DNA from 3 places in the Paenibacillus sp. SJS-P3 genome. Region 3 is predicted to be linked to each of the others. Evidence: predicted binding sites of a transcription regulator. Region 3 holds the regulator's gene; each other region holds the start of a gene.
What was found. The regulator Rex, encoded in region 3, represses fermentation and respiration genes when NADH is low (regulators of the CRP and FNR family bind a similar motif). The targets are predictions, from matches to a motif close to TTGTGAAATATTTCACAA.
Positions count from the first base shown of each region.

Region 1: a site for Rex is predicted at 1,713-1,730, ahead of nadA (quinolinate synthase NadA). Genes of this name have one in related genera too.
Region 2: a site for Rex is predicted at 1,449-1,466, ahead of AC06G8_RS21475 (DUF1641 domain-containing protein). Genes of this name have one in related genera too.

Region 1 is NZ_CM160043.1:93,809-97,086, reverse strand. It holds gene nadB (L-aspartate oxidase) at 1-628, opposite strand, end outside; gene nadA (quinolinate synthase NadA) at 665-1,603, opposite strand; gene AC06G8_RS00430 (ABC transporter permease) at 2,021-2,977, opposite strand; gene AC06G8_RS00425 (ABC transporter permease) at 2,978-3,278, opposite strand, start outside.
Region 2 is NZ_CM160043.1:4,700,301-4,703,578, reverse strand. It holds gene AC06G8_RS21485 (ParM/StbA family protein) at 1-554, shown strand, start outside; gene AC06G8_RS21480 (hypothetical protein) at 583-1,074, shown strand; gene AC06G8_RS21475 (DUF1641 domain-containing protein) at 1,648-2,088, shown strand; gene AC06G8_RS21470 (NAD(P)/FAD-dependent oxidoreductase) at 2,140-3,278, shown strand, end outside.
Region 3 is NZ_CM160043.1:2,165,398-2,168,675, reverse strand. It holds gene AC06G8_RS09980 (amidohydrolase) at 1-809, opposite strand, end outside; gene AC06G8_RS09975 (redox-sensing transcriptional repressor Rex) at 790-1,449, opposite strand; gene dinG (ATP-dependent DNA helicase DinG) at 1,446-3,278, opposite strand, start outside.

The DNA.
Region 1 (3,278 bases), 2.1 Mb from region 3:
GGAACATCTGTCCCGTGCCGCCTGTGCACAGAATCGTCGCTTTGCCGCGCACGAATACCCGGCTGCCGTCCGGCTTCTGCACAAGGGCGCCGCAGCATTCATTGTCCCGCGTGATGAGGTCGATGGCGAAGTGGTCGTCCCATACTTCGATCCTCTCGGCGGACATCGCCTTCTCCGACAAGGCGCGGACGATCTCGAAGCCGGTCGCGTCGCCGTTGGCGTGCAGGATGCGCCGCTGGCTGTGCGCGCCCTCCTTCGTCAGGGCGAACTCCCCGTTCTCCAGATCGAATTGGGTGCCCATGCCGATCAGGCTGCGCACGCCCTTGGGCCCTTCATGCACCAGCACCTCCACAGCGTCGCGATCGCATAGGCCGGCGCCGGCCACGAGCGTATCCTCCAGATGGAAGTCGGGAGAATCCTCGTCGGAGATGACGGCGGCAATGCCCCCCTGCGCGTAGCGCGTGTTGCTGTCCATGAGCGATTTCTTGGTGATCATCAGGACCGAATTGCGTTCGCTGGCCCGTATAGCGGTAAAAAGACCGGCAATGCCGGCCCCGATGACGATGACATCCTTCTCCACGACAGGCAGCTCGTCGAGATTCAGATCGACTAAATATCTAGGTATCATAGGTGCAAGCTCCTCCGGACATGGGAGTAGCGCATGCTACTTCACCAGCAGCATGCGCTCCAGGGACAGACGCGCCTTCTCGGCAACGGCATCCGGCACATAGATTTGCGGAGACATATTTTCCAGGCAGCGCACAAGCTTCTTGAGGTTGTTGACCTTCATGTTGGGGCATACCAGGTATTTGGTCGCGAAATGGAACGTCTTGTCCGGGCTGTCCAGACGAAGCTGGTAGCCGGTGCCGTCCTCGGTTCCGACGATGAATTCCTTATTGGGCGATTCCTTGCAATATTTGATGATGGCCGTCGTGCTTCCGACAAAATCGCCGAGCTCGACGACTTCCGGACGGCATTCGGGATGGACGACAAATTCCGCGTTCGGGTATTTGGCCTTCATTTCCTCGACGTCCTTGACGGTCAGCATGTCATGGGTATTGCAGTAGCCTTCCCAGATGATCATCTTCTTGTCGGTCTTCTGCTGGACATAATGGCCCAGGTTCTTGTCCGGCACCCAGATGATCTCGTCGCTGTCGACCGAGTTGACGACCTTCACGGCGTTGGCCGACGTGCAGCAAATATCCGTCTCCGCCTTGATCTCGGCCGAAGAGTTGATATAGGTGACGACCTTCGCATTGGGATGCTGCGCCTTCAGCTTGCGCAGGCCCTCGACATTGACCATGTCGGCCATCGGGCAGCCGGCCCGCTCGTCGGGAATGATGACGGTCTTGCCCGGAGCCAGAATCTTGGCGCTCTCGCCCATGAAGTGGACGCCGCAGAATACGATCGTATCCGCGTCGGTTTCTGCCGCCTTTTGCGCCAGCAGGAACGAATCGCCCCGGAAATCGGCAACCTCTTGAATTTCATCCCTCTGATAATAGTGGGCGAGAATGATGGCGTTGCGTTCTTTCTTCAGCTGCAGCAGCCTCTCGCGCAGTTCCCGGTTCTGTTCCGCCTTGCGCTCCAGAGCCAAAGCTTCCACGTCGATCCATCTCCTTCAAAGTCCGTCACTGCCTTGCGTCGACGCAGGCGCGGACCCGTTATAGTATGCTCAACCATCCGGACATTCCATGCCGGATGCCCCTTTTAACTCGTGAAATGATTCACAATGTTGATAAGATGTGACGATTCAGTACCACCTAATTTACACCCCTGCTCCGAGGCTGTCAACCAAGGAATTTTGCTTGCGGAGCCGCGATTTTCAAGGATGACCGGCTGTCTGGAGCTTATAGGTCCCTTCGGTGAAAATGGGGGCAGAGAGCTCCATCGCTTCTGTGGCTGGAATCCTTTTTTTGACGCATGGCCAACATGGCAGTCCTCCTTTCTTTCTTGTTCTCTCCGTTTTCGAGGTTGTAAAAAAAGCCTCTTGCATATGAATGCAAGAGGCTGTGAGTCGATATTAACGCTTGCCGGGATCGTAAGGCTCTCCCGCCGCCGCCGGAGCACGGTTCTTGCCCGCCGCGAACGCGAGCAGCAGAAGCGTGAGCACGTAAGGCAGCATGTACAGGAACTCGTTCGGAATGGCCTTGGACCATTCGAACAGCTGGGCTTGGAACCGCAGAGCCTGGGCAAAGCCGAAGAACAAGGCCGCCCCTGCCGCGCCGATCGGATGCCAGCGCCCGAAGATGATCGCCGCGATCGCGATGAAGCCCTGGCCGCTGATCGTCGTGTGCGAGAAATCGTACGTCGTCGTCAGCGAGATCGCCGCGCCGCCGAGACCGGCGAACGCGCCGCTCAGCATGACGCCGATGTAGCGGTACTTTGTGACGCTGATGCCGACGGTGTCCGCCGCGCCCGGATGCTCGCCGACGGCGCGCAGGCGCAGGCCGAAGCGGGTCCGGTACAGGACGAACCAGCTCAGGAACACGAGCACGTAGCAGATGTACGTGGTCGGGTAGGCCTTGAACAGCGCTTCGCCGATGAACGGGATATCGGACAGGCCCGGAATGTTCCATTTGGTGAAGGCGATGCCGGTCAGGTTCTCCGACTGGCCCTGGCCGTCGAACAGGCTCTTGACCAGATAGATGGTCGCGCCCAGAGCAAGGATATTGATGACGACCCCGATAATGACCTGGTTGGCCTTCAGCGTGATGGAAGCCACCGCATGCAGCAGGGAGAAGATGACGCCGCAGACGACCGCCATGAGGAGGCCGAACCATGGCGAGCCGCCGCCGAAGCCCCATTCGCTGGAGAAATACGTGAACACGGCAGCGCTGAACGCGCCGACGATCATGAGGCCTTCAAGGCCGATGTTGACGACGCCGGAGCGTTCCGAGAAGATGCCGCCGAGCGCGGCCAGAATCAGGGCGGTCGAGAAGACCAGCGTCGTGTTGATCAGCTGAGCCAAAAGATCCATTTACGCCGCCCCCTTCTTTTCTTCCCGCCGTTTTTTGAAGAACGGCTTGAGGAACCATTTGACGATGCCGTGGCTGGCTACGAAGAAGATGACCGAGCCGATGACGATCCGGATGATTTCGTTCGGAACCTCAAGCTCGAAGTTCATGCCTTGCGAGCCGTAGCTGAGGAAGCCGAACAGAATCGCGCCGAACACGATGCCGAACGGGTTGTTGCCGCCGAGCAGGGAAACGGCGATGCCGTCGAATCCGTAGCCTGGCTGCGCGTTCATGACCGCCATGGACTTGAACACGCCGAGAATC
Region 2 (3,278 bases), 2.4 Mb from region 3:
AGAAGTTCACGGGGGCTTATTTCAAGGACAAGCGAGTCCTCCATACGGATATCGGCGACGGATCGACGGAATATCCGATTACCGAGGGCAACAAGTTCCTGCGCCAATTCGTGCACGGCAGCCATCATGGCGCCGGCTATGCGATCGAGGAAGCGCTGGACGACTTCAACCGCCTCGTGCATCTGCCGGACAGCCCGCGCCAGTTCTTCAGCGACGTCATCAAAAACCCGGCGCACAAGTACCATAGCCGGGCCATCCAGACGCTGCGCCGTCCGCTGGAAGGACAAGCCCGCCACATCGTGCAGAACATCCGCAAGCAGCTGACCAAGGCACGCAACGAGATCGACGTCATCTGCGTGTACGGCGGCGGCAGCGTCCTGATGAAGCCGATTCTGCAGCCGATGCTTGAGGAGCTGTGCGAGGAGCGCGAGATCAAGCTTCTGTACATACCGGCCGAGCATGCCGTCACGATGAATGCCGAGGGATTGGACGCCTTCGTGCGCGGCAAGATCTTCGAAGCGCTCAAGTCGAAAGGTCCTAAGCAGCCGGCATAGGCGAGAAGGGTACAGGGGGTGAAGCCGGGTGAAGAAGATCAAGCAGCCCGGAGAGAATATCAGCCTGAAAACGAAAAAGAACGAATCCCCCGATGTGATGGAATGGATCAACGGCCAGTCCAATCTGATGGATTCGATCCGTTATCTGGTTGAAAACGAGATCCGCGAGCATGGCGTGCGGAATCTGCAGCTGCTCATTCCGGCCGAGAGGGGAACCTTGGTCGCCGGAAGCGGAGCGGGCATCGGCACGGCGGCCGCGCTGGCGGTTGTTCCGGCGGCAGCCGAGGAAGCCGGCGCAGGTCGACGCGAGAGCGCAGCGGCGGCCGAAGCCGAAGCGCCCGTTGCCGGAGAGCTTCCGGCAACGGAGGCGGAAGAGCCGGCATCGGAGGCGGAGGAGCCGGCGGCCGTCGGCGAAGCACCGCAGCCGGAGCCGAGCCCGGCCGAGGAGGAGCCCGGCGCCGAGCAAGCCGCGGCGGCGGAAGACGATATCGACGACGACGATATCGACAGCTGGATGTAAGCAGGTCCCCGGGGCAGCTCCCATCAGCGGAGCGGTCCCGGGGATTTTTTTGCCCATAGGAATGATTTCCTTATGGACTGAAATCCGCAGATTCCATCCAATCCGGCCGTGCTCCGCGGATTGATCAGGCACAACGACCGGCCCTTGTTGGTAATTCAGACATGAGTAGGCAATATTGCGCCATAATAAGAGTGTACCCGTAATTTTCTTTTGCAGTTGCAGCCGTTAAGTTGTAAACTATCGGTAGAAGTTCCGTGCCGACCGCCTGGCCGACAACGATAAGGTAGTCTTTGACTCACTCGACGTTTTCTCGGTGCCCAGGCTGGAAGCGGCCGTTTTTTTGCGCAATAACATTTTTCATGGCTTGGACTGATATGTGAATTTTGGTACAAACTCAGACTTGCCTGAGATCGTATTATTCCGCAACGAGGCTGCTCCCATTCGCTGTGCGCATGATGACAACGTCCCCGCCCTCGGCCGCGACCCTGCGGAAGTTGACAGCAGCGGACGCAAGGAATCGCGGACAACCGAGGGACGGAACCGCATTTCCAGAGCAAAGGAGGAAGTAATTCCATGTCCGAAAACCAACCAACTCAAGCGGTGGCGACTCAAGAGCCATCCGCGGCGGTACAGCAGCGCGATATCCTCGACCAGCTCATGAAGCCGGAAGTTCAGGAGTCCCTTACGGTACTTGTGGATAATCTTCCGAAGCTGGCCGAAATCGTCACGCTCATGACCAAATCCTACGATGTAGCCAAGTCGCTCGCGACGGACAAAGTGCTCATCAACGACTTCGGAGGCGGTCTCGGCGAGATGGTGAAGCCGATCGTCGACAAGACCAAGACCGTCGCTCAAGCGGCTATCGAAGCCGGCGACCAAGTCAGCCACGAGTCTTCCAGCGTAGGCCTCTTCGGCCTGCTGCGCATGCTTAAGGACCCGAACGTCCAGCGCACGCTGCGCTTCACGCAGGCATTCCTGGACAATCTCGGCGAAAAGCAGAAGAACCAAAACTAACCCGCGCACTCCCCGCGGGGAGGCTGCATAGAACGTGAACGGAGGATGAACATGGCGAAGCATATTCTTATCCTGGGCGGCGGCTACGGCGGCCTGCTGGCCGCTACGACGGCACGCACGCACTTTACGCCGCAGGAAGCCCAGATTACCGTTGTCAACCGGATCAACGCGCACCAAATCATCACCGAGCTGCACCGTCTTGCCGTCGGCAACCTGTCCGAAGGCAATGTGGCGCTTCCGCTGGACAAGCTGCTGCGCGGCAAAGACATCGACCTGAAAATCGGCGAAGTCGCAGAAATCAAGCCGGACGAGAAGCAAGTGAAGCTGTCTACCGGCACGACTCTTTCCTACGATGCGCTTGTTGTCGCACTGGGCAGCGAGACGGCATTCTTCGGCATTCCAGGCCTGCAGGAGCACAGCTTCACGCTGAAATCCGTTGCAGACGCGAACAAGCTGAAAGCCCATGTCGAAGCTTCCGTGGCGAAGTACAAGCAGTCCGGCAACAAAGCCGACCTGACGTTCGTCGTCGGCGGCGGCGGCCTGACGGGCATCGAGCTTGTGGGCGAATTCGCCGACATGCTGCCCGGCCTCGTGAAAAAACACGGCATCAGCTATGACGAAGTATCCCTGTACTGCGTCGAGGCAGCTCCTACGATCCTGCCTGGCTTCCCGGCCGAGCTGGTCGAGCGTGCGACGACTTCCCTCGAGAAGCGCGGCGTCGTGTTCAAAACCGGCCTGCCGATCACGGAAATGAAAGGCACGACCGTTTCCTTGAAGGACGGCAGCACGATCGAATCGAGCACGGTCATCTGGACGGGCGGCGTGCAAGGCACGGCAGTCGTGGCCAACTCCGGCATCGAAGTCAACCGCGGCCGCGCCACGGTTACGGAAGGCCTGCAGTCCACCTCGCATCCGGATGTATTCATCGCCGGAGACAGCGCTGTCGTCATGGGTCCGGAAGGACGTCCGTTCCCTCCTACGGCTCAGCTGGCTTGGCAGATGGGCGAGCTCATCGGCGCCAACATCTATGCTTACTTCAACGGCCATCAGCTGGACTCGTTCTCCCCGGTCTTCTCCGGCACGCTCGGTTCGCTCGGCCGCAAGGACGCGATCGGCACGATCGGCGGCAACCAGACCCGCCTCAAAGGCTTGCCGGCAACGCTGATGAAGGAAGCTTCCAACATCCGCTA
Region 3 (3,278 bases):
GACACGGCCGCGCCTCTGGCGGCAAGCAGCTCGATCTCCGCATCGGTGAGATGGACGGCATGGGCGACAAATGCAGGACGAGAGAAGAAGCCGAGCTTGTCCAGATGCTCGACAGGCCGCAGGCCGTACTCGCGGACGTTCTGCTCCACTTCGGCTGCCGTCTCCGACATATGCGTGTGCATCGGAAGATCGAGATCATGCGCGGCCTGAACGAATTTTTCGATGAACGCGGGCGGACAAGTGTACGGAGCATGCGGGCTCATCATGGTCATGATGCGGCCATCCGCCTGGCCGTTCCAATCCTTGGCGAACCGGACCGCTTCATCCAGCTTCTGGAGCTGCACGTCTTCCGGGCACAGCCCGATGGCTCCGCGCATCAGAACTCCTCTCATGCCGGACTGCTCGACGACTTTGGCGACTTCATCCATCCGGTCGTACATGTCGACGAACGTCGTCGTACCCGACTTGAGCATTTCCAGCACGGCCAGCGAGGTTCCCCACCGGACGTCCTCGTCCCGGAACTTCGCTTCCATCGGCCACATGTAATCCTGCAGCCATGTCTGCAGCGCCTCGTCGTCGGAATAACCGCGAAGCAGCGACATCGCCGCATGGCCGTGCGTGTTGATCAGCCCCGGCATGAACGCGAGGCGGCTGCCGTCTATCTTGACTCCGATCCCGTCGGCATCGGCCGGGCGTTCTTCCCCTATGTAGGCGATCAGCCCGTCCTCGACGACCATATGTCCCTTCAGTACGGGACTTCTTTCGTCCATTGTGACGAAGGTCCCGTTTTCAATCCACCATTTGCTCATGTTCGGTTCCTTCCTTATCCATGTAATAGGCGAGGCTCAGCAGCTGGGTCGTAAAATCGGCATAATGGATCCGGACCTTCTCCGGAGCCTTGAGCACGACCGGGGCAAAATTGAGGATCCCCTTGACGCCGGCCGCGATGAACCGGTCCGCGACGTTCTGAGCCTCCGCTGCCGGCACCGTAATGATGCCGATCTGAATATCCTGTTCCTGCACGGCCTGCTGCAGCCGCTCGATCGGCTGCACCTCGAGCGAGTTGATCCGGGTGCCGATCTTGGCCGGATTGGCATCGAACACCGCGGTGATTTTCATATTGTCCTTCAAATAAGTGCTGTAGTTGCATAAGGCATGCCCCAGATTGCCGGCCCCTACGAGCGCGACAAGCATCACTTGATCCAGCTTGAGGATGCCTCTGATCTTCTCGATCAGGTAGTTGACGTCATACCCGACGCCCTTGCGTCCGAATTCCCCGAAATAGGCCAGGTCCTTGCGGATCTGAGCCGGATTGAGCTCGAGCTTGAGGCCCAGCTCCTGCGAGCTGACGGTCTGCACGTCGCGCACATGAAGCTCGCCCAGCACTTGCAAATAAACGGGGAGCCGGCGGACGACCGCCTCCGATATCGCTTTTCCCTGCTTGCTCATTGCCGGACCGCCTCCTTGGAGTCTTCGGACAGCCATTCCCTCATTCTCGGAACGAACTGATCAGCATGCATATGTTCAATTTTAGGTCCAGGCAGCGAATAAAGGAAGTGTTTTCCATAAAACGTCTCGATGACTCTCGTATCGTAAATAAGGACGATCCCTTTGTCCCGGGAAGTTCGAATCAGCCGTCCGAACCCTTGCTTGAATCGGATGACCGCCTGCGGCACGGACAGCTTCATGAACGGATTCTGTCCGGATTCCTGAAGCATCTCCGCCTTCGCTTCTTGAAGCGGATGGTTCGGCGGCTGGAACGGCAGGCGGACGATGGCCAGGCAGATGAGCGCGTCGCCGGGAATGTCGACCCCTTCCCAGAAGCTGCTCGTTCCGAGCAGCACGGATTCGGGCTGCTGCCGGAAGCGGCGGGTAAGCTTGCTGCGGTTGCTGCTGTCGAGCCCTTGCCCAAGCACTTGAATGCCGGAGCCCTGGAGGGCTTCCTTCAGCGGATCGTATACCTGCTTCAGCATCCGGTAGCTTGTGAATAGAACGAGCATCCGCCCGCCGGTTTCCCGGGCCGCTTCCGACAAGGAGGCGACTAGGGCGCTGAGGTAGGCCGGATCGGCCGCGGCTCCCTTGACCGCCGGGAAGTTCCGCGGAATCATGACGAGCGCCTGGGAGCGGTAATGGAACGGCGAGGGCAGAAGCACGGTGCGCGAGCGGCGCTCGTCCGCCATATTCAGTCCCAGCTGCTCGGCGGCGTATTGGAACGACTTCTGCACGCTCAGCGTAGCGGACGTGATGACGACGCTCTTCTTGCTGTCGAAGAAATATTCCCGGATCTGCCCGCTGACATCCGCCGGAACCGTGTTGAGCTGGATGCTCTTCGTCCGCGCGGAAGGATTGGACTCGATCCAGTACACCATCTCCGGCTTGTCCGCCCGCACGAACACGCGCAGCTCGTCCCGGATGCGTCCGGCATCCTTGACCGCTCCGGCCAAATCCGTCAGCATGCCTTGCAGCCCCGTATCGTCCAGCTTGTCCTTCATGTCCGAGAGCATCTTGTCGAGAACCTTGATCGTCCGGTTCATTTCCTTGAAGTAGATGCCTTCCTCGTTCTGGATCGGCTCCCACTGGCTCGGCAGGCTGCCCGGCTTGAGGCGAAGGACGCTCTGCCCCGTCTCGGTCTGGCCTCCTCCGGAAGAGGCGGATGCCAGCGACTGGAGCTGCTCGAATACCGTCTCCCAGCTGTCCTTGAGCGAGCCGAAGCGCGGGATGATCTCGTCCAGCTGCTCCGTCCATTTGGGCACTTCGTCTTCGCTCTCCCCCTGAATGTGGGAACGGAGCTGCGGCAGCAGGCCGCTGCGCGAATCCTTGGCAAGCCGGTTCGCCAGGTTCAAGAACGAGTAGAAGCTCAGCTGCTGTCCCAGATGCTTGCCGGCCACTTCCTCCACCTGATGCCCCTCGTCGATGACGAGATACTCATAAGACGGAAGAAGGCGGTGATCGGCTCTAATATCGGTAAATAAAAGCGAATGGTTCGTAATGACGACGTCGGCGAGATTCGCTTCCTGCTTGGCCCGGTGATAGAAGCAGCGCTTGAACCACGGGCAGGCCCGGTTCAAGCAGGAATCGGCGTCGCTCGATACGGTATTCCAGAATTCCCCTCCGCGATTGCCGAAGTTGATCTCTTCCTGGTCTCCCGTCTCCGTCTCGCCCAGCCAGACGATCATCTGGGACGCCGTCTGCCGCTCCTCGGCCGTTGCGGCGAAGTCGAGCGACTGGATTTTGGTTTCGAACTTGCGGAGGCAGATATAGTTGCCTCTCCCCTTGAA